Regions from separate parts of the Shewanella spartinae genome, predicted to be linked through region 1. Evidence: predicted binding sites of a transcription regulator. Region 1 holds the regulator's gene; each other region holds the start of a gene.
The links. Region 1 encodes sigma-54, which starts transcription at its own class of promoters, with help from an activator protein. Its sites were predicted from a motif close to GTTGGCACGNNNNTNGNNT; they were not measured.
Positions count from the first base shown of each region.

Region 2: the regulator sigma-54 is predicted to act here: its motif matches at 8,668-8,686, upstream of flhA (flagellar biosynthesis protein FlhA).
Region 3: the regulator sigma-54 is predicted to act here: its motif matches at 8,738-8,756, upstream of glnA (glutamate--ammonia ligase).

Region 1 covers NZ_CP080418.1:3,957,141-3,967,996, reverse strand. Annotated here, with positions in the region: gene K0I31_RS17160 (hypothetical protein) at 140-352, shown strand; gene K0I31_RS17155 (hypothetical protein) at 434-682, opposite strand; gene K0I31_RS17150 (sensor histidine kinase) at 802-2,064, opposite strand; gene K0I31_RS17145 (response regulator transcription factor) at 2,076-2,759, opposite strand; gene mgtE (magnesium transporter) at 2,864-4,231, opposite strand; gene K0I31_RS17135 (HPr family phosphocarrier protein) at 4,332-4,607, opposite strand; gene rapZ (RNase adapter RapZ) at 4,600-5,448, opposite strand; gene ptsN (PTS IIA-like nitrogen regulatory protein PtsN) at 5,445-5,888, opposite strand; gene hpf (ribosome hibernation promoting factor) at 5,891-6,178, opposite strand; gene K0I31_RS17115 (RNA polymerase factor sigma-54) at 6,209-7,696, opposite strand; gene lptB (LPS export ABC transporter ATP-binding protein) at 7,831-8,562, opposite strand; gene lptA (lipopolysaccharide transport periplasmic protein LptA) at 8,559-9,104, opposite strand; gene lptC (LPS export ABC transporter periplasmic protein LptC) at 9,091-9,648, opposite strand; gene kdsC (3-deoxy-manno-octulosonate-8-phosphatase KdsC) at 9,645-10,196, opposite strand; gene K0I31_RS17090 (KpsF/GutQ family sugar-phosphate isomerase) at 10,198-10,856, opposite strand, start outside.
Region 2 covers NZ_CP080418.1:1,572,556-1,583,411, reverse strand. Annotated here, with positions in the region: gene K0I31_RS07030 (chemotaxis protein CheA) at 49-2,304, opposite strand; gene K0I31_RS07025 (protein phosphatase CheZ) at 2,320-3,057, opposite strand; gene cheY (chemotaxis response regulator CheY) at 3,071-3,454, opposite strand; gene K0I31_RS07015 (RNA polymerase sigma factor FliA) at 3,497-4,216, opposite strand; gene K0I31_RS07010 (MinD/ParA family protein) at 4,209-5,090, opposite strand; gene flhF (flagellar biosynthesis GTPase FlhF) at 5,095-6,519, opposite strand; gene flhA (flagellar biosynthesis protein FlhA) at 6,531-8,630, opposite strand; gene flhB (flagellar biosynthesis protein FlhB) at 8,783-9,916, opposite strand; gene fliR (flagellar biosynthetic protein FliR) at 9,916-10,713, opposite strand; gene fliQ (flagellar biosynthesis protein FliQ) at 10,756-10,856, opposite strand, start outside.
Region 3 covers NZ_CP080418.1:4,252,152-4,263,007, reverse strand. Annotated here, with positions in the region: gene glnG (nitrogen regulation protein NR(I)) at 1-991, opposite strand, end outside; gene glnL (nitrogen regulation protein NR(II)) at 1,033-2,088, opposite strand; gene K0I31_RS18440 (DUF4124 domain-containing protein) at 2,215-2,757, opposite strand; gene K0I31_RS18435 (Lrp/AsnC family transcriptional regulator) at 3,148-3,609, opposite strand; gene K0I31_RS18430 (PrnB family protein) at 3,797-4,969, shown strand; gene K0I31_RS18425 (aminotransferase class V-fold PLP-dependent enzyme) at 4,973-6,085, shown strand; gene K0I31_RS18420 (N-acetyl-ornithine deacetylase) at 6,242-7,066, opposite strand; gene glnA (glutamate--ammonia ligase) at 7,247-8,656, opposite strand; gene typA (translational GTPase TypA) at 9,025-10,848, shown strand.

The sequences.
Region 1 (10,856 bases):
TGCTTCAGTGAGTTAGCTCTCACTAACACAAATACCTCTCGAGGGGGCTAATTGGCTTAAGTTTTGTTTAATTTTTCATCGCTACCCTGAGGTCGAAGGTGACTCCTGGTCACCCAGAGACTAAGTGTAAGGGTTGTGTATGATAGGTTTTGGCAGCGCCAGCAGTTCTGCAGGAGCAGATGTCGCAGTAAATATCATCACCTACCTGGGAGCCGGATGCTTGTTGGTGGTGGTCATAGGGTTTGCAATTGCCCTGTTTCAGGAGTGGCAGATGGTGCGCCGCTTCGATGCCGAGAAGCAGAGGCAAAAATTCTTCGATAGCCTCTCCAATATCACGCCGCGTTCTCGTTAGCGGCTTACTATCCTAGCGTCGTTTCGCCGCGCTATTGATTCGCCGGTGGCCGAGCTTAACAATTTTGTTGAGCTAGAAAGCCTAGTTGAGTGATAACCTGGCCTGTTCGGCGACCAGTGTCATGATTTCCCTATTCAGGCTGAGCTGCTGGCTCTGGCCTATCTCTTCCCGACCTAGCGCATTTAGACGCGCATCTATCGCGCCCCGCTGTGGATGACCGCCCAGAGGGTGCGGGTAAGGCGCTTCTTCATGGCTTGGTTCCCCGTCAAATTGAGGTTGCCAAAAGGCGTCAGTGTCATTGGTGTGCCATTGTGTCTTGAGTGAATACAAGGGAAAGCCTCCTAGTGCGTGACCGCGCTAGGATAAGCGAAACTTATGCCAATTAGATGACAGGCGGAAAACTGGGTCTTGAGTGAGTGATTACTCGGCTCAGCACCTATCTTGCACCATCAGGAGGCATGGGTTGATGCAGGAAAGTGCAATCTGGCGATGCACCCCTTGTCGCAATTGCTGAGGCTAAAACGCCATTGATAACGCTGACACAGGGCCTCGACTATCTCCAGCCCTAAGCCATGGCCCTGAGGGCGAGTGTCGCTGCTGCTCATGCCGCGGCCCTGATCTTTCACTGAGATCCCCTCGTCGTCGATGCTAATGGCGATACAGCCGCTGTCGCTGGCGTTGATGGCGTTATTGAGCAAGTTGATCAGTAACATGCGCAGCACCGCCTCGCTGGGGGCAATCTGCGGCGTGGCATCTAGGGTGAGGCTCAGTTGGATCTGTTTCTGGCTCGCCAGCGGCTCGACCTCGGCAAGGATCTGCTTTAGCTCTTTCTCTTGTAGCGGCCTGAGGTCGGGTGAACTCAGTCCCTTCTCCTGTTTCACCAGGCTTAGCAGCGCGTCTATGATGTGCTGCATATTGCTGGCGGCCTTGGCGATACGGGCCCGTTGTCGCTGCATAAACTCAGGTTTGCCCTCCTGCTCCAGCAGACGGCTGGCGCCTTGAATAATGGTCAATGGAGTTCTCAGCTCATGGCTGGCGTAGCGGGAGAAGGCCTGTTCCCGGCGGATCAGCTGGGCGATCTGCTGCTGATAATGGTTGAGGCTGGCGGTGAGGGCATGAAACTCCTGGGTGGCATCTTTGGAGACTCTAAAGCTCTGGTCGCCCTCCGAATCCTCGAGCTGCTCGCTGATGGCGCGAATGGGCGCGATCAGCCTGCGGGTGAGCAGTGTGATGGCAAAGCCGAACAGGGCAAACAGCATCAGGGTGACGGCCAGGATCACCAGGCTGATGTTATTCCACTCGTTGCGGCTCAGCTCTACCTGCTCGGCATTCATCACCAGAATCAGGGGATGTGTCGCCTCGCCCTCGCCATATTGGCCGCGAAAGATGAAGATATCTTCCTTGAAGGTGTCGTGCAGCTCATCGAGAAAACCGACGGGCAGATCGATAATGCCCTGATATTCATCGGGTAAGCTGGCGGCATCGTTATAGGCCACGATAGTGGTGCTCAACACCAGCGGCGACTCGGCGCCCTGTTCGAATGCCGCCATAGCGCTAGGCGCTATCTGCTCCAGACTGCGGCGGTTGAGCTCATCTTCGACCCAGTAGAGGATAAATATACTGAGCAGGTAGAGGATGGCGGCCACCAAGAGGGCGATCCCCCCGAAGTAGAAACTTAGCTTGCGAGTCAGACTCTTGGCGGTTTTTTGCACCTGTTGGGCCTCTATTGGTTCACGTCTAACCGGAAGCCTATCTTAGGCACGGTGAGTATGATGGGGGTGTCGAAGGGTTTATCCACCTGATTTCTCAGTTGGTACATGTGACTGCGCAAGATGTCGCTGTTGGGCGGTTCTTCCCCCCACAGGTGCTGCACTATCTCCTCACGTTTTACCACGTTAGGCGCGCGGGAGATCAGCAGGTGGAGGATCTGATAGCAGCTTGGGGTCAGCTGTAGCTTCTTGCCATCACGATAGGCGGTGTGCTCGGCGATGTTGAGGGTGAGCGGCCCGCACTGCTGACAGCCCTGGGCGACGCGCCCGAGCTGACGCTTAATCAACGCCAGCAGGCGTACATGTAGCTCATCGAGATCGAAGGGTTTGGTCAGATAGTCGTCGGCGCCACTATGAAAGCCTTGCAGCAGATCTTGTTTGTCGTCCAGCGCCGTCAGCATCAATATGGGCACGCTGGAGCCCTGCTGACGTAGGGCCTTGGCCACGGCGTAGCCGTCCATCTTGGGCAGCATGAGATCCAGCACTATGGCGTCGAAGTGCCCTTCGGTGGCGAGGCGCAGGCCGAGCTCGCCATTGCTGGCATAATCCACCTGAGCTCCTTGGGATTCGAGATAGTCCCCCAGGACACCGGCGACATCGGCATTATCTTCTATGATGAGTATTTGAGTATTTTGCATGACAGTTCTCTGGCCGGATGACTCTACCTATCCTAGCGTGAAAAAGATGTCGATAACATTGAAATTCAAGCGCATCCGATTGAGCTTTGAGATGCGCCTAGGTGTCAATGCAGCAGGAACAGGGTCGCCAGGCCGAGGAAGGCGAACAGGCCGATCACATCAGTGACCGTGGTCAGCACCATGCCACCGGCCAGCGCGGGATCGACATTGAATTTCTTCAGCAGCAGTGGGATACAGGCGCCGGCCAGACCGGCCACCGTCATGTTGATCAGCATGGCGCCGCCGATCAGTCCGCCCAGGGCAATGTCGCCCTTCCACAGCCAGACGGCGGCAAATACCAGCATGGACCAGAGCAGGCCGTTGAGAAAGCCGATGGCCAGTTCCTTACCGATCAGCCAGCGGGAGTTACTCTGGCCTATCTGCCCCAGGGCGATACCGCGGATCACCAGCGCCAGGGTCTGGTTGCCGGCGACGCCACCCATGCTGGGGACTATGGTCATCAAGATGGCGATGGTGGCAAACTGCTCCAGGGTGTTCTCGAACATGTTGCTGACCGAGGCGGCCAGCAGGGCGGCAAACAGGTTGATGGTCAGCCAGAGGGAGCGCCTCAGGGTACTCTTGACCACTGGGCCGAAGGTATCTGTGTCGTCGTCCATCCCCGCCATCCCCATCATGGAGTGTTCGGCGTCCTCACGGATCACGTCGACGATATCATCGATGGTGATACGCCCCAGCAGACGGTTGGTCTCCTCTTCGACCACGGGGGCCGAGACCCAGTCGTGACGCTCGAATAGCTGGGCGACTTCGCCGTCGTCCATACCCACGGGGATCCCTTCGAGATCGTCGTTCATGATCTCCCGCACCGAGGCGTTGGGGTCGCAGGTCAGCAGATCGGTAATGCGCACACCGCCCAGCAGGCTGTCGCGTTTATCCACCACATAGAGGGTGTCGGTGGCATCGGGCAGCTCGCCGCGGATCCTCAGGTAACGCAAGATCACATCTATGGTGACATCGGGGCGCACGGTTACCGTGTCCGTGTTCATGATACTGCCGGCGGTGTCTTCCGGGTAGGAAAGGGCTTGCTCTACCCTGGCCCTGTCTTGCGCCGTCATCGACTGCAACACCTGATTGAAGACGCTGTCGGGTAGGCTACGCAGTATGTAGGCCAGATCGTCCGTGTCCATGCCTTCGGCCGCTTTGGCGACGCGCTCTGGGCTCATCTGAGTGATCAGGGTATCTTTGAGCTCTTCGCCCAGCTCGTCGAGGATCTCCCCCGTGTGCTGCTGATCGATTAGCTGCCAGAGCACCTGACGGGTGCGCGGTGGTGAAGATTCCAGGATAAAGGCGATATCAGAGGCGGCCATGTCGTGCAGCATGCTGCGCACATGGACAAACATGCCGCTGCCTAAGGCTTGAGTGAGCTGATTAAGGCGTTGATCTGTGGTTTCACTATCTAACAATTCGATCGGCATAGCTCCTCCTTTGGCAGTTGATTGAACGGCTTGGGTGGTAGGCTTGTAAGTCTATGATAAGTATAGGACGAAATTAAGCGGGCACCGCAAAGCGAGCCGATTATACGGCCTCATCGAATTTGGCGTCAATAAGGGCGCTGATAGCATCCAGGGCCGCCTGGGCATCTTTGCCTTCGCTGGTGATGGTGATGGTTTTACCCATGCCGGTTTCGAGCATCAGGAGGCCGAGTACACTGGCGGCAGAGGCCTGTTTATCGCCCTGGATCAGGGTGACCTCGGCGTCGAACTTGGCGGCGAGCACCGCCAGCTTGGTCGCCGCTCTGGCGTGCAGGCCCAACTTGTTGCAGATGGTCAGCTCGCGAGCCAACTTAGTCATGCTTTAGCTCTCGGTGGCGCGCCTGAACCTTATGCTTGCCCTTGTTGAACAGCTTGGCGAGCTGGTCGGTCACATAAACAGATCTGTGTTGGCCGCCGGTGCAGCCGATGGCGATGGTGAGGTAGCTGCGGTTATTGCGCTCCAGGTGTGGCAACCAGGTTTCCAGCAGGTTTTCGATCTGCCAGATGAACTTGTTGACCAGTGGCTGCTGACTCAGAAACTGCTGCACTGGCTCATCCAGGCCGGTCAGAGGCCTTAGCTCAGGTTCCCAATGGGGATTGGGCAGGAAGCGCACGTCGAACATGAAGTCGGCTTCGGTCGGCATGCCATATTTAAAGCCGAAGGACTCGAAGTTGATCACTAGCTCCTTGTCGACCGTGCCCAGCAGGATCTCGCGCACCTTGTCGCTCAACTCATAGATGTTGAGGTTAGAGGTGTCGATATAGTGATCCACGAGTTTGGCTATGGGGTCGAGCAACTTGCCCTCGAGCTGAATTGCCTCCTTGAGGGAGACCTTAGAGCGTGACAGCGGGTGTAGTCTGCGGGTCTCGCTATAGCGCTTGAGCAGCACATTGTCGCTTGAGTTCAGGAAGAAACTTAAGATTTCGGTATCTTTGGGGAGCTTGGCCAGCTGTTTTTCCAGCTGGATCTCTTCGCTGGGCATGTTGCGTACATCGACGCTGATGGCCACGAGATCGCTGCGTCCCTTGAGCTGCTCCAGCAGGGATTCCATCATCTGCAAGGGCAGATTGTCGACACAGTAGTAGCCTAGATCTTCTAGGACCCTGAGTGCGACGGATTTTCCCGATCCTGAGCGTCCGGATACCAAAACCAATTTCATTGGGTGATCACCTGATAGAGTTCGGATTCATCTTGGGTCTTTCTTAGCTGCTTCATGATCGCCTTATCATTGAGCTTCTCGGCCATAGCGGCCAGGGTGCTAAGATGTTGCTCGCATTGATCTGCGGGCACCAATAACGCAAAAAGGATATCGACGGGCTGATTGTCAATGGCATCGAATGCGATTGGTTCAGCACATTTCACCAGTACGGCCACGGGTTGATCTATGTTAGTCAGCCGTCCGTGAGGAATCGCGATACCATTGCCTATACCTGTGCTGCCCATTTTCTCTCGAGCCAGAAGGCTTTCAAATATTTCTTGAGAGGAGAGGGTGGGGTACTGGACAGCGGCTAAGTCGCTGATAAGCTCCAGTACCTTTTTCTTACTGCCCGGAGTGGCGCAGGTGGTGCACTCCGGCCGCAGGATGGTACTCAGTTCCATCGTTAATGTTTAGTAAGCTTCTCTTTGTGTTTAATGACCTGACGATCGAGTTTGTCAATCAGGGAGTCTATCGCGGCATACATGTCCGCATGTTCGGATGTTGCGAACACTTCTCCGCCACGGAGATGTAACTTTGCCTCAACCTTCTGTTGCAACTTTTCGACATTTAATACAACGTGCACATTATTGATCTGATCGAAATGACGTTCAAGCTTTGTGAATTTCTCTTCGATGTAGCTTCGTAGAGATTGGGTGATCTCGATATGGTGCCCAGTCAGGTTTATTTGCATAAAGATAGTCCTCCAGTTTCCAGGTTTGTTTTATAAGCTCTTGCGCTGATTCGAGGGCGGTATAAGCATTGCCTCGCGATACTTGGCAATGGTGCGTCTAGCCACCTTAATCCCCTGTTCGGCCAAGAGTTGAGCCATCTTGCTGTCGCTCAATGGCTTTTTCTGGTTTTCCGCAGCAACCAGCTTCTTGATGAAGGCACGTATTGCTGTAGAAGAGCACTCTCCGCCATCGTCGGTACCGACGTGACTGGAGAAGAAGTATTTAAGCTCGAAGATCCCTCTCGGGGTATGCATATATTTTTGCGTGGTCACACGCGAGATGGTGGATTCATGCATCTCCACCGCCTCGGCGATGTCGTTCAGTACCATGGGCTTCATTGCCTCTTCGCCAAATTCGAAGAAGCCTTGCTGGAAGTCGACGATACAGTTGGTCACCTTGAGCAGGGTCTCGTTGCGACTCTCCAGGCTCTTGAGGAACCATTTGGCTTCCTGCAGGTGGCCGCGAATAAACTGGCCATCCGCCTGACTCTTAGTGCTGCGGGCCATGGCGGCATACTGCTGATTGACGTTGATCTTGGGCATGCTGTCTGGGTTAAGCTCGACCACCCAGCGTCCCTTCTTCTTGGTGACGGTCACATCCGGGATCACGTACTCGTCGCGGCTGGCGGTGATGGCGAGGCCGGGACGGGGATTCAGGGTCTGTATCAGGGCGATGGCATCCCTCAGCTCATCTTCCTTGAGCTTGGTCTTGCGCATCAGCAGACGGAAGTCGCGTCCGGCGATGAGATCCAGGTGCTCCTTGATCAGCATACGGGCGTTAGCGATGTGTGGGGTATCGTCGCTGTATTGGGCCAGCTGAATGGTCAGACATTCGCTGAGATCACGGGCGGCCACACCAATAGGGTCGAAGTGTTGTACCCGTTTGAGCACCGCCTCTACCTCGTCGAGTTCGATCTCAGGGTCGCCCATGGCCTCGAGAATATCTTCACAGGTCTGGGTGAGGTAACCGCGTTCGTCGATGGCGTCGATGATGGCGGTGGCGATGGCCAGATCGTTATCGGAAAAAGGGGTCAGGTTCTTCTGCCATTCCAGGTGTTCGTAAAGACCTTCGCTGGTCTCGCCCTGAAAAGGCATGTCGTCGTCGCGCATGGCGCCCGAGCTTGAGTTTGGCGAGGCAGTGTAGACCTCATCCCAGGTGGTATCCACCGGCAGCTCGTCTGGCATTGAGTCTTGAGTCAGGGCGTCTGAGGTCTCGACCCCTGAGTTATCCTGGCTCGAATCCAGCTCTATCTTGTCGTCGTACTTGTTGTCGAAGCTGTCGCCGACGCTATCGTCTTGCAGCTCGATGCTGGCGCTCTCCTGCTCTTCATCCAACTCCAGTAGCGGGTTGGATTCTAATGCTTGCTGGATCTCCTGCTGCAACTCTAATGACGACAACTGCAACAGACGTATGGCCTGTTGTAGCTGGGGCGTCATGGTGAGATGCTGACCCATTTTGAGCTGAAGTGACGCTTTCATCGTACTGCTATTCCCTTGTTTCTAATTATAAAATGAGAAAGCTCTGGCTATATGTGCCGGACAAATATATCGGATAGTGCCTAAGGCCACAATTAACGCGTGGTTTTTCCTCTGTGGCCCCATTATAAGATTAACTATAGCTTGAATTGTTCACCTAAGTACACTGCTCGTACTTGCTGGTTGTCTAAGATTTCGGCGGGTGTGCCCTCGGCGATTAGATTACCATGGCTGACGATATAGGCTTTCTCACAGACGTCTAATGTTTCGCGCACGTTATGGTCGGTGATCAACACCCCCAGGCCGCGATTCTTGAGCTGCTCGATGATCTTCTTGATGTCGATAACCGAGATGGGATCGACCCCGGCGAACGGCTCGTCGAGAAGAATAAACTTAGGGTTGGCGGCAAGCGCCCTGGCGATCTCCACCCGGCGACGTTCACCGCCCGAGAGCGCCATGCCGTGGCTGTCACGGATATGGGTGATGTGAAACTCTTCCAGCAGGTGTTCCAGCTCCTCTTCGCGGCCATCGTTATTAAGATCGCTGCGGGTCTGGAGCACGGCCATGATGTTGTCCCGCACCGAGAGCTTACGGAAGATACTGGCTTCCTGGGGCAGGTAGCCTATGCCTTTGCGGGCGCGCAGGTGCATGGGGTCTAGCGTCAGGTCGTCATCGTCGATGAAGATGCGGCCCTTGTCGCTCTGTACCAGGCCGACGACCATGTAAAAGGTGGTGGTCTTGCCGGCGCCGTTTGGCCCCAGCAGGCCGACGATCTGCCCGGTCTTTACCGTGAGGCTCACGTCTTGGACAACGGCACGACTCTTATAGCTCTTGGCGAGGTTCTCCGCCTTCAAGATCAGGTCTGTCATTGTTTTTCCTGTTCTGGTTTCTTCTCGGGCTTCTGCTCTGGCTGGATCTGTTCCTGATAGTTCTCAGGCTGAATGATGGTGATCACTCTGTCTTTGCCTGTGCTCTCGGCGATCAGCTGTTGCTGCTCTATGTTGTAGCGGATCTGTGAGCCCGTGACCTGGCTGCCTTCCTGTTCCAGGGTGGCGTCGCCGATCAGTGTCAGGGTGCGGCTGGAAAGCTCGTAACGTATCTCCTTGGCGCTGGCCGAGGCTGGACGGCCATCTTCCATCACCTGAGAGTAGGTGGCCGGATTACCGGTGGCGATCAGTATTTTGCCGCTGTTCTTCTCTTTGCTGAAGGCGCGTAGTTCACTGGCCAATATCTTGATTGAGCCTTGGGTGACCTCGACCGGACCGTGGAAGATGATCTGGTTGTTCTTAATGTCGGCTTCCTGGCTGGCGGCAGAGATCTTAACCTCTTGCAGCAGGTCGTTCACCTTGGCATAGGCGCCAACACTGACCAGGGGCAGCAGGCCCGCAAGAATAAGGCTATTTAGTTTCATATGTTCCTTCTACCTGACTCGTCAGTTTGATATTTTGGGCGTTGAGATCGGCATATAAGCCTTCCCCCGTGATGAGGAAATCACGCCCTGTGATCCGAATGCTTCTGTCGGATGTCATAATCATAGTATTGAGATCCAGCTCCAGATAGGTGGTCTCTATGGTCTGAATCGGTTCCTCTGGGCTAATGGCATCAATGATAACATTATTTTCCAGGGTGACCCGTCCGCTATTTTTGTCCAATGTGCCCTTGGTGGATCTCAGGCGCCACTGGGCATCGCCGTTGTCGGGGTAGACCAGATAGATGGGCTGGGTAAAGTAGGTCTGGTTGCGTTCGGCGTAGTGTTCCATGTGACTGGCCGATACCCGGCTGTTGATACCACCCTCATCATTGTATTGCACGCTCTTGAGATCCCGGACTATGTAGTCGGGACGATCGACATTATCCAGGGCCAGCTCTTCGCTGCCCTTTTTCGACTGAACCTGCCAATAGAGGATCAGTGCGGTGCCGAAGAAGGCGATGATCGCCAGCGTGACTCTGTTCATATGCTCATTCCGTGGGCCGAGGCAAACTTATCCTGGCTGAGCAGGATGAGATCCGTTAGTTCACGCAACGCGCCGTGGCCGCCCTTGATATGGGTAACCATGTCGGCGTGTTGGCGCACATAGGGATGACCGTCGGCCACGCAGACAGACAGGCCCACCTGCTCCATCACGGGCAGATCCACCATGTCATCGCCGATATAGGCAACTTCCTCAGGCGCCACCTTATAGAGGTTAAGCAGCTCCTGATAAGGCTCGAGTTTGTTGTCGACGCCCTGGTAGATGTGGGTGATACCCAGGGCCGTCATGCGATCTTCCACTATCTGCGACTTACGCCCCGTGATGATGGCCACCGGGATGTCGCTGGTCAGCAGCGAGCGCACGCCATAGCCGTCGCGGGTATGGAAGGTCTTGAGTTCGTCGCCCGAGTTGCTCATATAGACCAGACCGTCGGAGAAGACGCCGTCGACGTCGCAGATTAACAGTTTGATCTGTTTGGCTTTCTGCCAGACTGCGTCGGTTATCGGGCCATAGAAACCTTGATGTGCCATGTTAGATCACCCCCGCCTTGACCATGTCCAGCATATTGAGTGCGCCAATCGGCTTCTGCTGCTCGTCGGTGACGATCAGGCCGTTGATCTCTTTCTCGTCCATCACCTTGAGGGCCTGGGCGGCTAAGATGCCTTCGCTGACGGTGACGCAGCCATGGGTCATCACCTCTGAGATGGAGGTCTTACGTAGGTTGATCTCGGCGTCGATCACCCGGCGCAGGTCGCCGTCGGTGAAGATACCGACCAGCAGGCCCTGGCTGTTGACTACGCCAGTCATGCCGAGCCCCTTCTTGGAGATCTCATACAGGGCCTCTGTGATACAGATATCTTCTGCCACCAGAGGCAAGTCGTCACCCTTGTGCATCACGTCGCTCACCTTGAGCAGCAGCTTGCGTCCCAGGCTACCACCTGGGTGGGAGAGGGCAAAATCATCTTTAGTGAAGCCTCTGGCCTGCAGCAGGGCCACTGCCAGGGCGTCGCCCATGACGAGCGTCGCCGTGGTGCTCGAGGTGGGTGCCAGTCCGAGCGGGCAGGCTTCTTCCGGTACCTCGATACACAGATGAACGACCGAATGCTTGGCCATGTTGGACTCAGGCTTGCCCGTCACCGCGATGACCGGCAGCCCCATGCGCTTGATCACAGGCATCAGGGTTAAAATTT
Region 2 (10,856 bases), 2.2 Mb from region 1:
CGCCTCTGGGCATCACGCTGATCCTCTAGCTCACTGTGCCGCTAGCTGTTATTTCTTGTTCTTGGCGTAATGTTTCAATAAGCCGGGTACATCTAATATCAATGCGATGCCACCGTCAGAGGTAATAGTCGCGCCAGCCATGCCTGGGGTGCCGTGTAACAAGGTGCCCAGAGGCTTGATCACTACCTCTTCCTGACCGATCAAGGAGTCAACCACGAAGCCTATCTGCATAGTACCCAGCTGGACTATCACCACGTGGCCGTGCTGCTTGTCGCCATGCTTAAAGCTCACCGCCTTACGACTCAGCCAATGCTCGAGATAGAAGAGCGGCACCGCCTTTTCCCTCACTATGACGGTCAGCTGACCATCGACAACATTGGTCTTGGTCAGATCCAGATGGAAGATCTCGCTAACGCTCGACAGCGGCAGAGCAAATACCTGCTGAGCCACTTCCACCATCAGGGTCGGCATAATAGCCAGGGTGAGCGGCACCTTGATCTCCAGGCAAGTCCCCTTACCTTTCAATGAATCGATATGCACGGTACCGTTTAACTGAGTGATACGCGTCTTCACTACATCCATGCCGACGCCACGGCCGGAAATATCGGAGATCTCCACCTTGGTCGAGAAGCCCGGGGCGAAGATGAGGTTATAAGCCTCTTCGTCAGACATGCGCGCCGCTGCGTCTTCATCGAGCACGCCACGCTTGATGGCGATCTGCTTCAGCTTCTCTGGGTCCATCCCGGCGCCATCATCTTCAATCTTGAGCAGGATATGGTCACCTTCCTGACTGGCAGAAAGGGTAATAGTCCCGGTACGCGACTTGCCGTTAGCTTCACGCTCGTCAGGCATCTCGATACCATGGTCAACCGAGTTACGCACCAAGTGAACCAAAGGATCCGCAAGGGCTTCCACCAGATTCTTATCCAGATCCGTATCTTCACCTATCATGCGAAGATCGATCTCTTTATTCAGGCTGCGCGCTAAGTCACGCACCACGCGAGGGAAGCGACCGAAGACCTTCTTGATCGGTTGCATGCGCGTCTTCATCACAGCGCCCTGGAGATCGGCAGTTACCAGATCCAGGTTCGCCAGCGCCTTAGACATATCCTCATCATCGCGGGAGATCCCTAAGCTAAGCAAGCGGTTACGCACCAATACCAGCTCACCGACCATGTTCATGATCTGATCCAGGCGCGCGGTATCGACGCGCACTGTGGTTTCCGCCTGAGGCATATTAGTTGCCGGCGCCTTGGCCGCGGCTTTCTCTTTCACCACTGGCTTAGGAGCTGGCGCCTCAACGGGCTGTGCCTTAACGCTCTGAGCCTTAACATTACTTGGCGCAGGGGCGGCGACTTTATCCGGCGCAGGCGCTGCTGGCGCCTTAGCGGCAGGAGCTACTGGTTTGCTTGTCTCACTGCCAGGGCCGGCACCGGCGCCATGCAGCTCATCGAGCAGCTTCTCAAATTCATCGTCGGTGATCTCATCGGCATCCACCGGCGGCGAGGTTGGCTCAGGCACCTTGGCAATTGGGGCCGAAGGGGCCTGGAATTTACCCGAGCCATGAAGTTCATCGAGCAGCGACTCGAACTCATCGTCTGTTATGTCGTCGCTATCGCTCGCCTGAATCGGCGCCGCACCGGCAGGCGCCGTACTTGATGGCCCCTTACCACTGCCGTGAAGGGCATCGAGCAGGGCTTCGAATTCAGATTCATCGATCTCATCGATGTCGCCTTCACCGGCGATGGAGGTCACGGGCGCATCGTTTACCGGCTCGTCGAACAGTTCGACACCGTCATCGAGCGGCATATCAAACAGCTCGATACCATCATCTGCTGGTATTTCGACAGCCGGTTCAACCGGCGTTTCGGCAACGGCTTCAACTGATGCCCCGCCCTGCTCCGATGGCAGTAAACCACCAGAGCTCAATAATTTAAGGTTAGCTAACAGGCTTTCATCGGCAGGGCTTTGCTCGACACCCGCTTGGGTCTCGGCAAACATAGAGTTGATGGTGTCGACGGCTTGGAGAATGATATCCATCAGCTCGGCAGAAACGCTGCGCTTACCCGTGCGTAACAGGTCAAAGGTGTTTTCCGCTTCGTGACAAACATCCACCATGGGCGTCAGACTCAAGAAGCCGGCGCCGCCTTTAACGGTATGGAATCCACGGAAGATGGCATTGAGTAGTTCGGTGTCGTCGGGGTTATTTTCTAACGCCACCAGCTGTTCAGAGAGAAGCTCAAGGATCTCGCCCGCTTCAATCAAAAAGTCCTGCAGTATCTCTTCATCAACATCAAAGGACATTCATATGACTCCTACTTAGAAACCTAGACTCGACAGCAAGTCATCGACTTCATCTTGCCCTGTCACGACATCATCACGCTGATCAGCGTTCATAATAGGACCTTCAGCTTCGACGCACTTCTCAGATGCACGGGGTTTATCCGTTGCGGGCTGCTCGCCAAATACGGTCAACATAGAGACCAGGTTATTCTCAACCTCTCGCACCAGCTCGATCACCCGGCGGATCATCTGTCCGGTCAGATCTTGGAAGTCCTGGGCCAGCAATATGTTGTTGAGTAACTCTTTTAAACGATTGGAATCGGATTCGCTGCGTTCGATAAACTGCTGAACATCATGGCAAAGCGCCTTAAATTCGTGCAGCTGAATATCGCGACGCATCAGGCGATCCCAGGAAGGCTTAACGGCCTGTACGTTCATGGTAAGGGCATCTGCAAGGGGCAGAGACTCTTCGACGGCGTCCATGGTTTTATTGGCGGCCTGCTCCGTCATGTCGATGACATAATTGAGGCGCTCTTTGGCATCGGGAATTTCGCTATTGGCCAGCTCCACGAGGCGACCGTCCACCTGAAAGTCCACTATGGCACTGTGAAGCTGACGGGTTAGGCGACCCACCTCGTCAAACAGCTCTTTCTGAATCGGGCTGGCGATATCGCGAATTAGCTCATCGGCCATCTCTTGTTGACCCGCCTCTAGCAGATCAACGAGTTGCTTGGCCTGTGCTAGATTGATCAGCCCTGAAGTTTCTGCCTGCATAGCTCAACCTTGATTAACCGAGTCGTTCGAAAATTTTGTCTAACTTCTCTTTCAATGTCGCCGCAGTAAAAGGTTTCACCACATAGCCATTCACACCGGCCTGCGCCGCTGCAATGATCTGTTCCCTTTTCGCTTCCGCAGTCACCATCAACACAGGAATGTGCTTCAGGTTGTCATCAGCACGGATAGCCTTTAACAGGTCGATCCCCTGCATGCCAGGCATATTCCAATCGGTCACGACAAAGTCAAAATCGCCTTTTTGCAACATAGGCAAGGCTGTCGAACCGTCATCTGCTTCCTGAGTGTTATTAAAACCCAAGTCTCTCAACAAGTTCTTGATGATGCGTCTCATTGTTGAGAAGTCGTCAACAACGAGAATCTTCATATTCTTGTCCAAGGTTTCCTCCGCGGAGCTGTTTTTATATTGCTCATGTAATCGTTATATTTTGGTCCAATGCTTGAGTTTAGCTTTGAGTCTGAGCATCGCCTGGCTGTGTATCTGGCTTACTCGGGATTCGCTTACATCAAGTACGGCACCGATCTCTTTTAAATTTAATGCTTCGTCATAATATAACGACAAAACTAATCCATCTCTTTCTGGCAGTAATTTAATCGCCTCGACGAGGGCCTCGTGGAACTGTGTCTCTGCCAGTGACTCAAATGCGTCGTCCTGATGATCGTCTTCCTGTCTTACTACATCGACCGATACACCAAGATCTTCAATTCCAACTACTTTCCCGACGGAAACATCATTAAGAATATGATGGTACTCATCGAGCGTCATATCAAGTCGATCCGCAATTTCATTGTCTTTTGCGTCACGTCCAAGTTCTTGTTCTAGCTCGTCAATCACCTGGGCTATGCGTCGCTGATTACGGTGAACCGACCTGGGTACCCAGTCTCCTCGCCTAATCTCGTCGAGCATGGAGCCGCGAATACGTATACCGGCGAAGGTTTCAAACTTGGCGCCCTTGCTGCCATCGAACTTGGCCGAGGCTTCAAGCAGGCCCATCATACCTGCTTGTAACAGATCATCCAATTGCACCGAGGCGGGTAGACGAGCGAGTAAATGGTGAGCAATCCTTTTTACCAACGGTGCATACTGTTCGACAATAGAAGCTTTGTTATCTAAACAAGTATACGCAGCGGCTTTACTCACTCGTACGATCCTCTTGATATTCGGGACGTTGAACCAATCGCTCTACAAAGAACTCCAGGTGTCCGCCCGGTTGTTGTGGCACTGGCCAGCTAATAATCTTATTCGCTAGGCCGTGATAAGCAATTGACGCAGGCGACTTAGGAAATGCCTCGACGATCAACTTTTGTTTACGAACTGATTTGCGAAGGTTTTCATCGAAGGGGATAGTCGCAACCAGCTCCAGGGCCACGTCGAGAAAACGGTCGGTTACCTTGCTAAGTTTAGCAAACAACTCCATCCCTTCTCGCAAACTTCTGACCATGTTTGCCACAATCTTAAATCTGAATACACCGTGCTCACGGCTAAGAATCTTAATCAAAGCATAGGCATCGGTAATAGAGGTCGGCTCGTCGCACACCACCACCAACACATCTTGAGAGGCGCGAGAGAAGCTGAGCACCATGTCTGAGATACCTGCCGCGGTATCGACCACCAGGATATCAAACTGGGTCTTCATCTCGCTGAAGGCACGGATCAGGCCCGCATGCTGGGCCGGTGTCAGCTCGACCATGGCCTGGGTGCCAGAAGTAGCTGGAATAATGCCAATCCCCTTAGGACCGCGTACGATAATATCGTCAAGGTCAGCGTCACCCGATAATACGTGGGAGAGATTGCGCTCGGCTCTTAGGCCCAACATGACATCGACGTTGGCCAGGCCCAAGTCGGCATCGAGCACAAGCACACGCTTGCCCTTCTCGGCCAGGGAGACGGCGGTATTGATCGATACGCTGGTTTTACCTACGCCACCCTTACCACCGGTTACGGCAATTACTTTTACTTTTTCGTTATATGGTTGATTCATCATACGTAAACCGCTTGCTTGATCCCGACTCATTATATTACTCAAATGCGTAGGCCTGTTCATATGACCTTTCGTTATTCTGTATTGGTTGCACTTTCTTTTCGAGTACCGACAGGGCCTTGTTGGCTAAGGCTAAGGTGTCGGCTACTTGCATATCTTCTGGCACTCTTTGTCCATCGGTGACATAACTCAAAGGTAATCCGCTTTGAATCAACACACTCAACGCCGGTGCCAAGGCCACTGATTCATCTAATTTGGTCAAAATCGCGCCGGATAATGGAATCCGGGTAAACTGCGCGACGGCATCTTCAAGCACTCTTCTTTGACTTGTAGATGACAGTACCAGATAACTGCGAATAGGTAATCTGCTATTTGCAGTTAAATTATCAAGTTGCTGGAACAATCTCACATCTCTCTGTCCCATGCCCGCCGTATCTATCAATACTAGCTTGCGATTGCGGAACTGATAAAGAATTTGTTCCAACTCATTGAGATCATGAGCTTGCTTGACCGGGCACCCCATTATTTTGCCATAGGTTGCCAGCTGCTCATAGGCTCCAATGCGATAATGATCCGTTGTAATGAGTGCAACTTGATCTGAACCATGCTGCGCGGCGAATCGAGCGGCTAATTTTGCGACACTCGTCGTCTTACCCACACCGGTTGGCCCCACGAAGGCGACCACACCGCCTTGACGAACGATGTCGTCACCTTGGTTGTCGAGCATATTTGCCAGGCTGCGTGGCAAGGCCTTTACCAGATCTGCCGGTACATAGTGCTCGCTAAGGGCCGATAACTTGGCGGCGACCTCTGGGCTAAACTCGGCGTCCAGCAGGCGGCTCTCTAACATGGCGCCCACAGGATCCAGACGACTCTTCTGCTCGGTCAGCAGTGAGGTCACCTGATGTGTCAGTAGGTTGCGAAGTGATGCCAACTCCTCACGCATAGACTCGAGCTCGCTAGCTGGCACGCTCTTATCACGCTTAGCACGGTTAAAATTCTGGCTCTCATGTGTGTTGGCATGGGGATTAGCCTGCATGCCGCCATGCATATTAGGCGCGGCCATCTCATCGCTGGGCGCCTTCAATCCCTGGGCCCAGGCAGGCATCTCGAGTGCTTCATTCGATTGGCTTAATTGCTGACTGACGCGATTTTGTTGACGCTCGAGCAGGGCTTGTAGCGAATCGGCCACGGGTGATGGCTGTTTTTTTGACTCTGTCTTGATGGGCTGACGACCGATGGAAACCTTCTCCTCGGCCAGCTCGAGAAAGCTGGGTGACAGAGGCGCGGCATCATTTTTCGCCACACTCGGCTTAGGCTCATCGTAGTCTACCGCGGCGACGATCTCGATACCGCCGGTAACTTTTTTGTTCGACATGATCACCGCATCCGAACCTAATGTCTCTTTCACCTGGGCCAATGCAGAGCGCATATCTTTTGCTAAAAAACGTTTTATTTTCACTTAAATACCCTCTACTGGCCGACCGCTGATACGATGCGAATTTGTTTTTCATCGGGTACCTCTTGGTAAGAGATCACCCGCAGATTTGGAATCGTATGTTTAACAAAACGCGACAGCGTCGAACGTAACATACCCGATGTCAGTAGGATGGCTGGTTGGCCCACCATCTCCTGACGCTGGGATGCGTCGAGTAACGACTTTTGCATCCTCTCGGCAAGGCTAGGTTCGATATTCGGCCCCTCGCCTCCCGTTGCCTGCATAGACTGATGCAACATCTGTTCCAATTCAGGCGCCAAAGTAATGACAGGAATTTCCGGCTCTGGGCCGCTTATTTCTTGAACAATCATGCGTTTAAGTGCAATACGTACCGCGGCGGTAAGCACCTCGGTATCGTTACTCTTAGGCCCGTACTCGAGTAGGGTCTGAACTATGGTCTTAAGGTCGCGGATCGACACGCCTTCGTTAAGCAGGTTCTGCATCACCTTGACCACAGTGCCCAGCGGCAAGACATCGGGAATGAAGCCACTGACCAGCTTAGGCGAATGCTTGGCCAGCATATCCATCAGCTGCTGCACCTCTTCGTAGCCCAGCAACTTGGAGGCGTTATTGGTTAACAGCTGACTCAGGTGAGTCGCCACTACGGTGGCGGCATCCACCACGGTATAACCTAGCGTCTGAGCATGTTCTCTGAGCTCAGGGGCGATCCACACAGCTTCCAAGCCGAAGGCGGGATCTGTGGTCTCGACACCATCAAGTTTGCCGTAGACCTGACCTGGGTTGATGGCCAGTTCACAATCGTGACGAATATCCGCCTCACCAGAGGCCACGCCCATCAGGGAGATACGATAGGTGTTTGGCGCGAGATCTAGATTATCGCGAATATGCACGGCGGGCACCAAGAAGCCCAGCTCTTGGGAGAGCTTCTTACGCACGCCCTTGATACGTCCCAGCAGCTCACCACCCTGGCCCTTATCCACCAGCGGGATCAGACGATAGCCCACCTCCAGACCAATGGTGTCCACCTGCTGCACATCATCCCAGCTAAGCTCTTTAGGCTTGGCATCGCCGGGAGTCGCAGGTGAGGTCTTAGCGATCTCCAGGGCACGTTGTCTGTCGAGATCTTTCTTACGATGCAGAAAATAGGCACCGCCCGCGGTGATCAGGCCAAAGCTGAGAAAAGCGAAATGCGGCATGCCAGGCACTATGCCCATGGTCAGCAGGACGCCCGCGGCGATAGCAAGCGACTTAGGGTTATCGAACATCTGGCTCATCACCATCTGTCCCATGTCGCCAGATTCGTTTTGACGGGTCACCATCAAGGCCGCGGCGATAGAGAGCAAGAGGCCAGGGATCTGCGCCACCAGGCCGTCACCGATAGTCAACAGGGTGTAGATCTCGACCGCAGAGGAGAAGTCCAGCCCATGCTGGGCCATACCTATGACGAAACCGCCCAGGATGTTGATCACCAGAATCATGATACCGGCGATGGCATCGCCTTTTACAAACTTAGAAGCACCATCCATCGCACCATAGAAGTCGGCTTCCTTGGTCACTTCGGCGCGGCGAATACGGGCCTGATCCTGATTAAGGATCCCGGCGTTAAGGTCGGCATCGATTGCCATCTGCTTACCTGGCATGGCATCTAGGGTAAAGCGAGCACTCACCTCAGAGATACGTCCGGCGCCCTTGGTTACCACGGCGAAGTTGATGATGATCAGGATAAGAAACACCACCAGACCCACGGCATAGTTACCGCCAATCACCACAGAGCCGAAGGCCTCAATCACCTTACCGGCGGCGTCGCCACCGTTGTGCCCCTCGAGCAAGACGATACGGGTCGAGGCGACGTTAAGCGCCAAACGCAGCAGGGTAGCAACCAGCAGCACAGTGGGAAAGGCAGCAAAATCCAGGGGGCGGTCGGTATAGATGGCCACTAGCAAGACCACCAGGGCCAAGGCGATATTAAAGGAGAACAGGATATCCAGCAGGAAGGCCGGCATGGGCAAGACGATCATCGCCAGCGCCGCAAGCACCAATATGGGCGTACCTATCCCTTTAAAATTGGCGGGTTTTACCTGTTTTATCTGACCGAGCGTTGCTTTCAAATCCATCAATCTAGCGCCTGAACTTTGACATCTAGCTAGGATTCAGCAAAAAGTACGCCAACTTAAGGCCGGCTTAGTTCGCAGCGACTCGAGCGGATAACAAACGAACAAATATCAGACAGTACAGACGCAAAATAAGAGTTAACCAACTTAAAGCGTTAGTATTTTAGCTCATCAGGGATCGGCTGATTGATAGGGATAGGCGTCGGACGCTTACCACCTTTTTGCTGATACTGACGCAGTTGGAACACATAAGCCAATACCTGGGCCACGGCAGTAAACAGCCCCTCGGGGATCTCCTGATCTATCTTGGTGGTGTGATAGATGGCCCTGGCCAATGGCGGCGCCGAGACGATGGCGACATCATGCTCGCGGGCGATCTCACGGATCTTAAAGGCCACATCGTCTACCCCCTTGGCAAGCACATAGGGCGCGGCGGCCTTGGTCACATCATATTTTACCGCCACCGCATAGTGCTCTGGGTTGACCACAATCACGTCGGCATTGGGCACCTCGGCCATCATGCGCCGCTGCGCCATCTCACGCTGCATCTGACGCACCCGGCCCTTCACCTCAGGCTGACCCTCGGTGTCCTTGTACTCGTCCTTGATCTCCTGCTTGGTCATTCTCAGCTGTTTATTGTGGTTCCAGATCTGAAACGGCACATCGATCACCACGATGATCACGGTAGAGGAGCAGAGCACAATAAACATCCACACCAGCAGATCCAGGGCGTTATAGACATTGCCCGGCAGATGCCCCTGGGACAGGGTAAGAATATCGTTGAAATAGTAGCTCAGCAGCAGATAAGCCATCAGGGCCACCACGGAGAACTTGGCGATCCCCTTAGTCAGCTCCACCAGGGCCTGCACCCCGAACATACGCTTAAAACCGCTGATGGGATTCATCTTATTACCCTTGGGCATGAACGCCTTGGCGGAGAAGGTTATCCCACCGAGCACCACGTTACCCAAGAAGGCGATAAAGGCGAGAAACAGCACGAAGCTGGCCATAGGGATCGCCAACTCCTTGAAGACCATCATCCAGATATTGAACAGGCTATTGGTGTCGTAGATCTCCTGTCTGCTCATGGTAAACAGCTTGGTCATCACGCTCATCAACGACTGGCCCAGGCTCGGCCCTATGACGGCAAACCCTACCGCCGCCGACATCAACACAGCTGAGGTGCCCAGCTCCTTAGATCGGGCGACCTGCCCTTTCTCTCGCGCCTGTTCGCGTCGCCTGGGGGTCGCCTCTTCGGTCTTCTCCTGACTGGTATCGTTATCGGCCATCAGAAGCTCCCAGCAGTGCTACATTGCAGCTGCACCAGATCGCACAGCAACAACTGGGCCGAACGCCAGACCTCGTCGAAATGCGCCATAATAGGCGTCAAGGTCAACCAGAGAATAATCAAACCACTCACCATGGTCACGGGGAAACCGATGGCGAAGATGTTAAGCTGCGGCGAGGCGCGGGTCATCACCCCGAAAGAGAGGTTGATCAGCAAGAGCGCCACAATCGCCGAGATGGACATGGTCAGCGCCGCACCGAACATATAGGCGCCCCACTCCGCCAGACGCCGATAGCTAGCGATGCTTATTCCCTCCATGGACACGGGAATGGTATCGAAGCTGGCCACCAACATGCGGATCATCACCAGATGACCATCCACCGCCAAGAAGATCATGGTCGTCAGCAGCAAGAAGAAGTTACCGATAACCGGGGTCTGCTGGCCTGAGCCGGGGTCCACCATGGAGGCGAAGCCTAAGCTGGTCTGCATGCCGATGATCTGTCCGGTCAACACGAAGGTCTGCATGATAAGCAAGGTGACAAACCCCATGGCAACGCCAATCAAGATCTGCTGCACGGTCACGAACACGGCGCCTAATGAAAATAGCTCGACCTCGGTATTGACCGGCAACATGGGGGCGATGGCGAAGGTGATCGCCACCGAAAGCAGCAGGCGCACACGGGTCGGTGTGGTATTGGCGCCAAATACCGCCATCACCATCAACATGCTCGACACTCGAAACAGCGGCCACATATAGGCCGACAGCGTCTGCATGATAGTCGATAGCAAGATCTCCATCTCAGCGACGCTCGATAGCCGGGCGGGCGCGGCGATTCATACCTAGCCCACCACCTGAGGGATAAGATTCACCATCTGCAAGAAAAACTCCATCATGGTCTGCACCAGCAGATGGCCTAAGATCATCAGGGCAAAGAGCGTGG
Region 3 (10,856 bases), 300 kb from region 1:
CCTTGGCGGCGGTAGCCAGGAAGTGGCGTGCTAGCTGAGGAATATCCTCCCGGCGCTGTGACAGCGGCGGCAGGTGCACCCGGATCACGTTGAGGCGGTGGAAGAGATCCTCACGAAAATCCCCCTTGGCCACCAGAGACTCCAGGTTTTGGTGGGTGGCGGCTATGATGCGCACATCCACCTGCACCGGCGAGTGACCACCGATACGATAGAACTGACCGTCTGCCAGTACCCGCAGCAGACGGGTCTGCACATCCAGCGGCATGTCGCCAATCTCGTCGAGAAAAAGTGTACCGCCATCGGCTTGCTCAAAGCGGCCCTGACGCACGTTGGCAGCGCCGGTGAAGGCGCCCTTCTCGTGGCCGAACAGCTCAGATTCAATCAGCTCCTTGGGGATCGCCGCCATGTTGAGGGCGATGAAGGGCTTGTCCTTGCGCGGACTATGTTTATGCAGGGCGCCGGCGACCAGCTCCTTACCCGTGCCCGACTGACCGTTGATCAACACGCTGATGGAGGAGCGTGACAGGCGGCCGATGGCGCGAAATACCTCCTGCATGGCCGGTGCCTCGCCTATGATCTCCGGCGCCTTGACCTCGGGCTGGCTAATGACCTTGGGTGACTGCTCCTTGGCATGGCTCAGGGCGCGCTCCACCAGTCCGATCGCCTCGTCGATGTCGAATGGCTTGGGCAGATACTCGAAGGCCCCCGCCTGATAGGCGCTGACGGCGCTGTCTAGGTCGGAATGGGCCGTCATGATGATCACCGGAATGTGGGGATAGTGCAGCTGTAGGCGATCCAGCAGGGTCAGGCCATCGGTACCCGGCATGCGGATATCCGAGATGATCACCTGGGGCTGGGTCTGTTCCAATGCCTGCCACAGGGATTCGGCGGCGGCGAAGCTGGCACAGCTAATCTTGGCGCCCTTTAGCGCCCGTTCGACCACCCAACGTATCGAACTATCATCATCGAGAACCCAAACTTTTTCTGTCATACACCTACTCTCTTAAGTTGAATGCTCTAAGGTCACCTACGCTAGCTCTTGAGCGGCAGCAGTATGGTAAATTCTGTCTTGCCCGGCACAGAGGCGCAGTCGATGCGTCCGCCGTGGAGCCTGGCAAAGTTATGGGCGATGGAGAGCCCTAGTCCGGATCCCTGCTCCCTGCCCGTGACCATAGGGTAGAAGAGGGTATCCATCAGCTCGGGTGGGATCCCCGGGCCATCGTCTATGATGGAGAGCGCCAGCACCAGCTTGTGGCGTGTGGTGCCTATGGTGACCTGGTGCTGGGTGCGGGTCTTGATGCGGATCTCGCCGCCGTCTTCCACCGTCTCCAGCGCCTGGATGGCGTTCTGCACTATGTTGAGTACCGCCTGCTGCAGCTGCTCTTGATCCATCTCGATATCCGGGATCGAGGGGTCATAGTCTTGGATTAGGTGGATATTGCCTGGCAGTGTGACGCTCACCAGCTTGAGCACCTTCTGGATCACCGCATGGATGTTGTGCAGGCTGTGCTCCGTGGGTTTCTGCGGGCCAAGCAGCCGGTCCACCAGGTTACGCAGCCGGTCGGCCTGCTCTATGATGAGGTCGGTAAACTCGCGCTGATCGGCGTCTTCCAGCTCGCGGGACAGCAGCTGGGCCGCGCCTCTGAGGCCGCCCAGGGGGTTTTTGATCTCATGGGCCAGGTTACGCACTAGGTACTGGGCCGCCTGCTGCTGGGCATCCAGGGTCAGTTGCTGATGTATCCGTCTTTGCTGATCCACCTGGCGCAGCTCTAACACTCCTTGCTCGGGCTGATCCGGCTGGACTTCAAGCGGGGTGAGTGTCATGTCGACCGTATGACCCTGACCGTCCAGGGTCACCAGATTGGCGGTGTTGACCGTCAGGCCTTGATGTTCGCGAATGGCGGTGCGCAGCAGCTGATGATCTATGCTCAGCAGCTGGCAGCAGTCTAACAGGTTGTGTTCCGTGAGGCGGTGACTGCCTAACCCAAGCAGTTGCTCCGCCGCGCTATTGGCATAGCACAGCTTGAGATCATCTGAGATGACGAGCACGGCCGTCACCAGATGATTGAGCAGAGGGTCTGTGTTCATTTACGACTCCCGGGAAGTAGGTTGCACCATAATGGTGCACCAATTTGGTGCACGCTGCAAGCTATCTTCACCGGGATTGTTTTGAGATGTGATTTTCTAAGTTGCTAAAAATTAAGATATAAATTTTTAACCGCCCCCGAGAGGGGTCGCCCTAGGAATCGCATTTATGGTCGCCCGGTGAAGAAATACGGTTCTAGGGGGGGTCGATGCAAGTTGTTTGCCGTTTTGTGCCAAGGCCTTGATTTCAAACTTGTGCTCGCCGCGATCCACATTCTCTAGCGTAAATACCGGGCTTGCCTGAGGCGTGCTGACCACTTTGCCATCCATCAGGAGCACCAGTACATGACCGGCGGCGAGATCTGGGGTGATGGAGCCGATCACTGTGATATTGCCGTTATTGTCCCTTAGGGTCTCCTCTTCGCTGGGGCTGGAGATGGTCAGCTTGTAGAGCTCCTTGGGCTCCTCCTTGGCGGGGGTTAGCGGCTCGCGTACCACAGGGGGCGGCAGCTTGATCTGATTTTCGGTATTTTCCTTAAACTCGACCTGGGTGGAGTTTTCTACCGGGGTATCCGAGTAGTGAACCTTGCCATCCTTGTCGACCCATTTATAGATGGCTGCCTGAGCCCCAAGGGTCATTAACAGCAGGGTAAACAGCAATATCGGGCGCATAAGCATTCCTTTTATACCTTGTCTTTGCTACAGATTAGTCGCTTTCGCGGTAAAAAGCATCAGGGCTAGGGTCTGTTGACCTTTCCTGTTTGTTTTTGCTGCCGTTTGTAGGTGATTGGTACAAGGCAGAGCCTGTGCCGTGTAGTTACGCTACACAAGCTGGCGGTAACGCAGTAGAAATTGCCTACAAGCGCAGCCCAAGGGGTTCATCTCACCGCGTTTATCTCATTATGAAAGGCTTCCTGCCTTTCACCACAAGCTGTTAGAAATCGTTCCAAGCGATTTTTTGGTTGTTAGCCATTCCCATAGTGCAACTATGCGTAATGGCACAGGCCTTGAACACAACGCGTTGAGATTGAACAAAAATTAAACCTGAAAGATAAACAGGCCCTAAGTTATTGGCAGTTGATGACGGGAGAAGGTCTGTTTCAGCACCACGGTCGACTCTATGCTGGCGATACACTTGAGGCCGCCCAGTGAGTGTTTGACGAAGCCTTCATACTCCAGCAGATCGTGGGCGACTATCTTGAGTAGGTAGTCGTGAGCACCTGTGATCACCGAGCATTCCTGCACCTGGGGCAGACGGCTCATCTCCTGCTCGAACTGTTCGCCGTAGGCGGCAGAGTTCTCGGTGAGGCGCACGAAGGCGTAGACAATCACATTGAGTGCCAGCGACTTAGGGTCGAGCCTGGCGCTGTAGCCCTGAATAAAGCCCGCCTGCTCCAGCTTCTTGATGCGCCGCAGGCAGGGGGTGTCGGAGAGGTTGAGCCGGTTGGCAAGCTCGGCCACGGGCAGGCGTCCCTCCTCCTGCAGTATGCTTAAGATCTGCTTGTCTTTGCTGTCCAGTTTCATTGCTTAGGTCTCTTGTCCCTCGATTGGGCTCTAGGGCGAGTTTGTTGGATAAGGTTATTAAAGTGATTATTTTTATCGGAATCCACTAAAAAATCTCTGTTTGCCTGATTGATATTGCAGGTTTGCGCTAATGGCTTAGTGGTAGCTTATTGAGTCATTATTAAAATAACCAAGAGATACCTACCCTATGAGTCAAGATGTCGCGGCCTTCGATCACTGGATCAGGCAGGAGTTTGTCGAGATTAACTCGGCGCTGGAGCGCCTCTACATGCAGCAGAGCGACCCCGCCAACGTGGTGGGCATAGGCGACGAGCAGAAGGCCCGGCTGGAGGCCGAGGGCCGGACGCTCATCAAGGCGCTGCTGGATGAGGGCAATACCGACGAGGGTTTCGATGCGGCCTTCGATCTGCTGGGTAACGTGGGCCTCTACATGGCGGCCTGTCGTCGCCACGAGATCACCGAGCCGAGCCGCGAAACCAGCTCACCGCTGTTGGAGGCCTCGGCGCTTGCCATGCATATAGGCGCCTCCATCGGGGTGACGCCGCGCTTTGCCACCGCCCATCTGACTACCCACAATCGCGCCGTCAACGGCCTCTATAAGCGCTTTACCGATCTCGACGACGAGAAGCTGTTCGTCGACTACAACACCAAGGGGATCCTCGCCTACAAGCGGGCGGCCGATGCCCTGCTGAAGATCCAGCCTCTGGGGATCTCTCATCCCATGACCGCCGAGTTGTTACAGGTCGCCCTGGTGGCGCTTCAACAGGTGATCGGCTCCAATCAGACGCTATTCGATCGTCTCGATACCCAGGCGTTTTTTAACAGCGTGCGTCCCTATTACAAGCCCTATCGCGTCGGTCAGCAGGTGTATCGCGGCGCCAATGCCGGTGACTTTGCGGGCATCAATGTGATCGACCTGCAGCTAGGGCTCTGCTTCGCCAACGAGTCGGCCTACTCTCAACTGCTGGTGGATAAGTTCCTCTACATGATGCCGGAAGATCAGCGCATCTTGCGCGACTGTATGCGCCGAACCAGCCTGATGGACGATTTCCTCGCCGCCATGGAGATGCGTGACCAGCCTTGGTACCAGGAGAATCTGGCGCAGTTCCTGCGGGTGTGTGAGGCCCATGGCCAGGGGGCGATACAACACCATGATCAACTGGTGGAGAAGTATATCGCCCAGCCCGCCAAGCAGATGGAGAGCCAGCATATCGACAAGGTTACCGCCAGTGGCCCGCCGTTGCCTGTGCTGCTGGGGGCGCTGGAGAAACTCAGAGACAGACGCGCCGCCGCCAAGCGCGATGACATACGCACCCGTTTCGACGACATCGCCAGGCTGCGCGCCAGCCTAGAGGGGTAAGCCATGTACCAGAATGATTTTGTGATGCCCAAGTCGGTCTACCTGCTCAACCACTCGGTGGGCAGGCCGCTGCAGAGTCTGCGCCAGGCGTTCGACGAGCGTTTCTTCCTGCCCTGGCAGGGCTCGGGGCGAGAACCCTGGGGAGACTGGCTGTCTGTGGTGGAGGATTTTCGCGTTCAGCTCGCTAGGCTGTTCAACAGCGAGACCCGGCTGTTTTGCCCTCAGGTTAACCTTTCCAGCGGTCTCACCAAATTGGTGCAGTCCCATTCAAGGCTGCGCCGCCCCGGCGCCGTGATCTTGATGAGCGAGAACGATTTTCCCAGCATGGGCTTTGCCTTACGTCAGGCGCTGCCTGAGGCTGAGATACGTTTCATCCCCGCTAACCTGGATGTGAGTCTGCCGGAGGTGTGGCAGGCACACCTGACCGACGATATCGATCTGGTGTTTATCAGCCACGCCTATTCCAACACGGGTCAGCAGGCGCCGTTGGATTCTCTCATACCTAAGGTGCGCGAGTTGGGGGCGCTCTCTCTGGTGGATGTGGCCCAGGCCGCCGGGGTATTGCCCCTGGATCTTAATGTCCTCAAGCCAGATTTCATGTTGGGCTCCAGCGTCAAGTGGCTCTGCGGCGGGCCGGGGGCGGCCTACCTATGGGTGAGTGCCGCTCAGCTGGCGCATTGCTCACCCCAGGATGTGGGTTGGTTCAGCCATGAGAACCCGTTCGAGTTCGACATTCACGATTTTCGCTACCATGACTCGGCGCTCAAGTTCTGGGGCGGTACGCCGTCTGTGGCGCCTTTCGCCCTCGCGGCCCACAGCATAGGGTATTTTGCCGAGCTGGGTAGCGACAAGGTGCGCCAGCACAACCTGATGCAGCTGGAACGCATCTGGCGTCAGGCGGGTGATGCCCTGGTCTCCCCCTCGGATCCGGCCCGCTGTAGCGGCACTGCCATCTTAGACTTTGGCGAAGACCAGCAAGCTGTGGTCGAAGCGTTGACCCAGGCCGATATCAGCCTGGATGTGCGCAAGCAGGGGATGCGGATCTCGCCTCACATCTACAACGGCGAGCAGGATTTGCAGCGACTGCTGGAGGCCCTGGCGCCTTTCTGTCGATAGCCCTGTTTTCGTTAGTCCAGCAGTAGTGAGTGATTTGCCATCATACAGATAGCAAAAAGCCAGGCCGAGAGCCTGGCTTTTTATCTAAGGGGGAGCTTATCGCTTAGCTTATGCCTTTAGCGCTTTGCTCATTCCTCTAACGCTTTGCTTATGCCCTTATCGCTTCGCTAATGTGAGCTCGACGAAACGCTTGATGATGGCGGCGTTAGCCAGGATACGCTGATCGAAGCTTTGCTGGCCCGGAGTTTCGCTACAGACGCCGACGCTGGCGCCTAGTCGCACCAGGAAGGCCTCGAAGGAGAGGTCGAAATGGTTGAAGATGATGCCATCATTCACTGGGCAGTCGTCGATCAGTCCGTCCTGGGCGATGGGGAAATAGTGCCCCAGGGCGTCGCGCAGCTCGCGGCTGAATTGGCCTGGGTGCTGGTTGGCCTCGAAGGAGTAGATGTAGGTGTCTGTGAGCAATACATCTTCATGGCAGGTGAGGATGCCATCTTTACTGGCGGCGGCCAGCAGCTGGGAGTGAGCCAGCAGGATCTCGCCCTCGCTAGAGGTGTCCTGATTGCTACGGCCACGGCCGTTTTCTAACACGAAGCCGCGATTCGGGTTTTGTCCCAATTTGTTGAATCTATGGCCGCGCTTGAAACCAGTGGGGTTCACCAGTGGCAGCAGGCTAAGGTTGATCTGGCCGAAGAGCTCGGGTTCCAGTTCGTTGAGGAAGTAGAGCAGCCCCCAGGGGCCGGCGGCCTCTTCTCCATGAAAGCCGGCGCTGATCAAAATAGATGGCTGATCTGCCTTCTGCGCCGGTGACTGATAGAGTTCCAGCGGATGCGGACCGGCATCGCCCAGCTTGCGCGCCTGTAGCCCGAGGCGACTAGCCTGCTCTTCTAAGCGGGCATAGAAGCTGCTGATATCATTGCTCTGACAGCTAAAAATATCGCTGTGCCAGGTGAAAGACTGGAAGGGATCGCGGCTAGACATATTGGGATTCTAAAGTAAGTGATTCGGCGTGATCATGATAGCAGTTTGGCCATAAAGTTAAATCAATTTTATGCAGGACGTCAGGCGCTTAAGCCAAGTTAATCTACCGGTAAAAGGGTATAAAAAAGCCGCCTCATGGGGCGGCTTCTTCGAGCTATGATCCTAGCTTAGAGGCGAGGATTATAGGCTGTAGTACAGCTCAAATTCTGCTGGGTGAGTGGTGCGAGCCACTTTCTCAGCTTCTGCTGTCTTCAGCGCGATGTAAGAATCGATGAAGTCATCAGAGAATACGCCGCCTTTGGTAAGGAACTCACGGTCTGCATCCAGGTTCTCAAGTGCGTTCTCAAGAGAGGTCGCAACCTGTGGGATCTCAGCCGCTTCTTCCGCTGGCAGATCGTATAGATCTTTGTCCATGGCTTCGCCTGGGTGGATCTTGTTCTGGATACCGTCAAGACCAGCCATCAGCAGTGCAGCGAACGCCAGGTATGGGTTAGCCGTTGGATCTGGGAAGCGAGTCTCGATACGACGTGCCTTAGGGCTTGGTACTACTGGGATACGGATAGACGCAGAGCGGTTACGTGCCGAGTAGGCCAGCATGACTGGTGCTTCGAAGTGAGGCACAAGACGCTTGTACGAGTTAGTGCTTGGGTTAGTGAAGGCGTTCAGCGCGCGAGCGTGCTTGATGATACCGCCGATGTAGTACAGAGCAGTCTCACTCAGACCCGCATACTTGTCACCTGAGAAGAGGTTAACACCGTCTTTAGCCAGTGATTGGTGAACGTGCATGCCGCTACCGTTGTCGCCAACGATTGGCTTAGGCATGAAGGTCGCCGTCTTGCCGTAAGCGTGGGCCATGTTGTGAACCACGTACTTAAGGATCTGGATTTCGTCAGCCTTTTCAGTCAGCTTGTTGAAGCGAGTCGCGATCTCGTTCTGACCGGCAGTCGCCACTTCGTGGTGGTGCGCTTCAACTACTTGACCCATCTCTTCCAGAACCAGACACATGGCGCTACGAAGATCTTGTGAAGAGTCAACCGGTGCTACTGGGAAGTAACCGCCTTTCACGAATGGACGGTGACCTGTGTTGCCGTCTTCGTAGTGAGTGCCTGAGTTCCAAGCCGCTTCTTTAGCGTCTAGCTTAACGAAACAGCCAGACATGTCGGTGCCGAACTTAACGTCGTCAAACAGGAAGAACTCTGGCTCAGGACCAATGAGTACGGTATCGGCGATGCCGGTAGAAACCATGTACTCTTCGGCTTTCTTAGCGATAGAGCGTGGGTCGCGGTCGTAACCAGTCATAGTGCCTGGCTCGAGAATGTCACAGCGGATCAGGGCAGTGGTTTCTTCGGTGAACGGGTCAAGAACGAAGGTCGTTGGGTCTGGCATCAGTACCATGTCTGACTCGTTAATGCCTTTCCAACCAGCAATAGATGAACCGTCGAACATTTTACCGTCTTCAAAGAAATCGGCATCAACCTGGTGAGCAGGAATAGATACGTGCTGCTCTTTACCTTTAGTATCGGTAAAACGCAAATCAACAAACTTAACTTCAAGTTCTTCTAGTTGTTGTAAAACTGATTCAACTGACATTCTAAAGTCTCCGAGTAGAGTAGAGGGGATGCCCTTCTTATATCATTCAGCGTTGCGACCAACGCGGTTCTGGCATGAGTAAAGCTAGACTCGTGCCAAAAGTTTAACGTATTGATTTTTATGGGAACAATAAAGAAGGTAGGTGACGGGAATCTCGATATTGCACCATAAAGGTGCAACCGATGCCTCTTGATGGTGCGTTCACCAATATGGTGCGCACCAATATAAACATGACTATTCATAGCTGACTAAAAAATAATCCTGTGCGAGAGCCCCTCGCTAGAGTAGAATGGCACGTTTTTTATTGCAACAGCTATTATTAGGGCTGTTATCAATACCCTATTTTTTCGATGGTAAGAGGTTTATCCGTGTTAGAGAATTTACGTAACATCGCCATTATTGCACACGTTGACCATGGTAAAACGACCCTGGTTGATAAGCTGCTGGCACAGTCTGGAACCCTTGAGACTCGAGGAGAGGCCGCTGAGCGGGTGATGGATTCCAACGATCTTGAAAAGGAACGTGGAATCACGATTCTGGCGAAGAATACTGCCATCAAGTGGAACGATTACCGTATCAACATCGTTGATACCCCTGGCCACGCCGACTTCGGCGGCGAGGTAGAACGTGTACTTTCTATGGTTGACTGTGTGCTACTGCTAGTTGATGCGGTCGATGGTCCAATGCCACAGACACGATTCGTGACTAAGAAAGCCTTCGCTCAAGGCCTTAAGCCTATCGTAGTGATCAACAAGATCGACCGTCCGGGTGCGCGCCCTGATTGGGTTATCGATCAAGTATTCGACCTGTTTGACAACCTGGGTGCTACCGACGAGCAGCTGGACTTCCCAATCGTTTATGCCTCAGCACTGAACGGTTTCGCGACTCTGGATCCTGAAGAGACTGGCACAGACATGACGCCACTGTTCGAGACTATCGTCGAGAAAGTGTCTTCACCTGACGCCGATGCCGAAGGTGCCTTCCAGATGCAGATCTCTCAGCTGGACTACAACTCATACGTGGGCGTTATCGGCGTTGGCCGTATCAAGCGCGGTAGCGTTAAGGTTAACCAGCAGGTTACCGTAGTGGGCGCCGATGGCACCACGCGTAACGGTAAGATCGGCCAGGTACTTGGTTACATGGGTCTGGACCGTCACGAAGTGGCTGAAGCTAATGCCGGCGACATCGTAGCGATCACAGGTCTTGGCGAGCTGAAGATCTCTGACACTGTCTGTGCCGTGGGCAACGCCGAAGCCTTGCCACCTCTGTCTGTTGACGAGCCGACACTGACCATGACCTTCCAGGTAAACACCTCGCCATTCGCTGGTAAAGAAGGTAAGTACGTGACTTCACGTAACATCCTTGAGCGTCTGCAACAGGAACTGGTACACAACGTGGCACTGCGCGTCGAAGAGACAGACAGCCCAGACCGTTTCCGCGTATCGGGCCGTGGTGAACTTCACCTGTCTATCCTTATCGAAAACATGCGTCGTGAAGGCTACGAGCTGGCCGTATCACGTCCTGAAGTTATCGTTAAAGAGATCGACGGCGAGAAGTGCGAGCCATACGAGACGCTGACCGTTGACGTTGAAGAAGAGCACCAAGGTGCGGTGATCGAGAAGTTAGGTACCCGTAAGGCCGACATGCGTGACATGCAGCCAGACGGTAAAGGCCGTGTGCGTATCGACTTCATCATTCCTAGCCGTGGCCTGATCGGTTTCCAAACCGAGTTCATGACAGCCACTTCTGGTACAGGTCTTATCTACCACTCATTCGACCATTATGGTCCAGTGAAGGGTGGCGATATCGGTCAACGTCAGAACGGAGTGTTGATCTCTAACGCTACCGGTAAGGCACTGACCTTCGCCCTGTTTGGTCTGCAAGACCGTGGTCGTCTGATGATCGGTCACGCCGCCGAAGTTTACGAAGGCCAGGTAGTGGGTATCCACTCTCGTGCCAACGACCTGACAGTTAACTGTCTGAAAGGTAAGCAGCTGACCAACATGCGTGCCTCTGGTACCGACGAAGCTCAGGTACTGACACCGCACATCCAGATGACCCTAGAGCAGGCGCTCGAGTTCATCGATGACGACGAATTGGTAGAAGTGACTCCGCAGAGCATCCGCGTGCGTAAGCGTCACCTGACCGAAAACGATCGTAAGCGTGCCAGCCGCGCCTCGAAAGACGCTTAATTTGACCC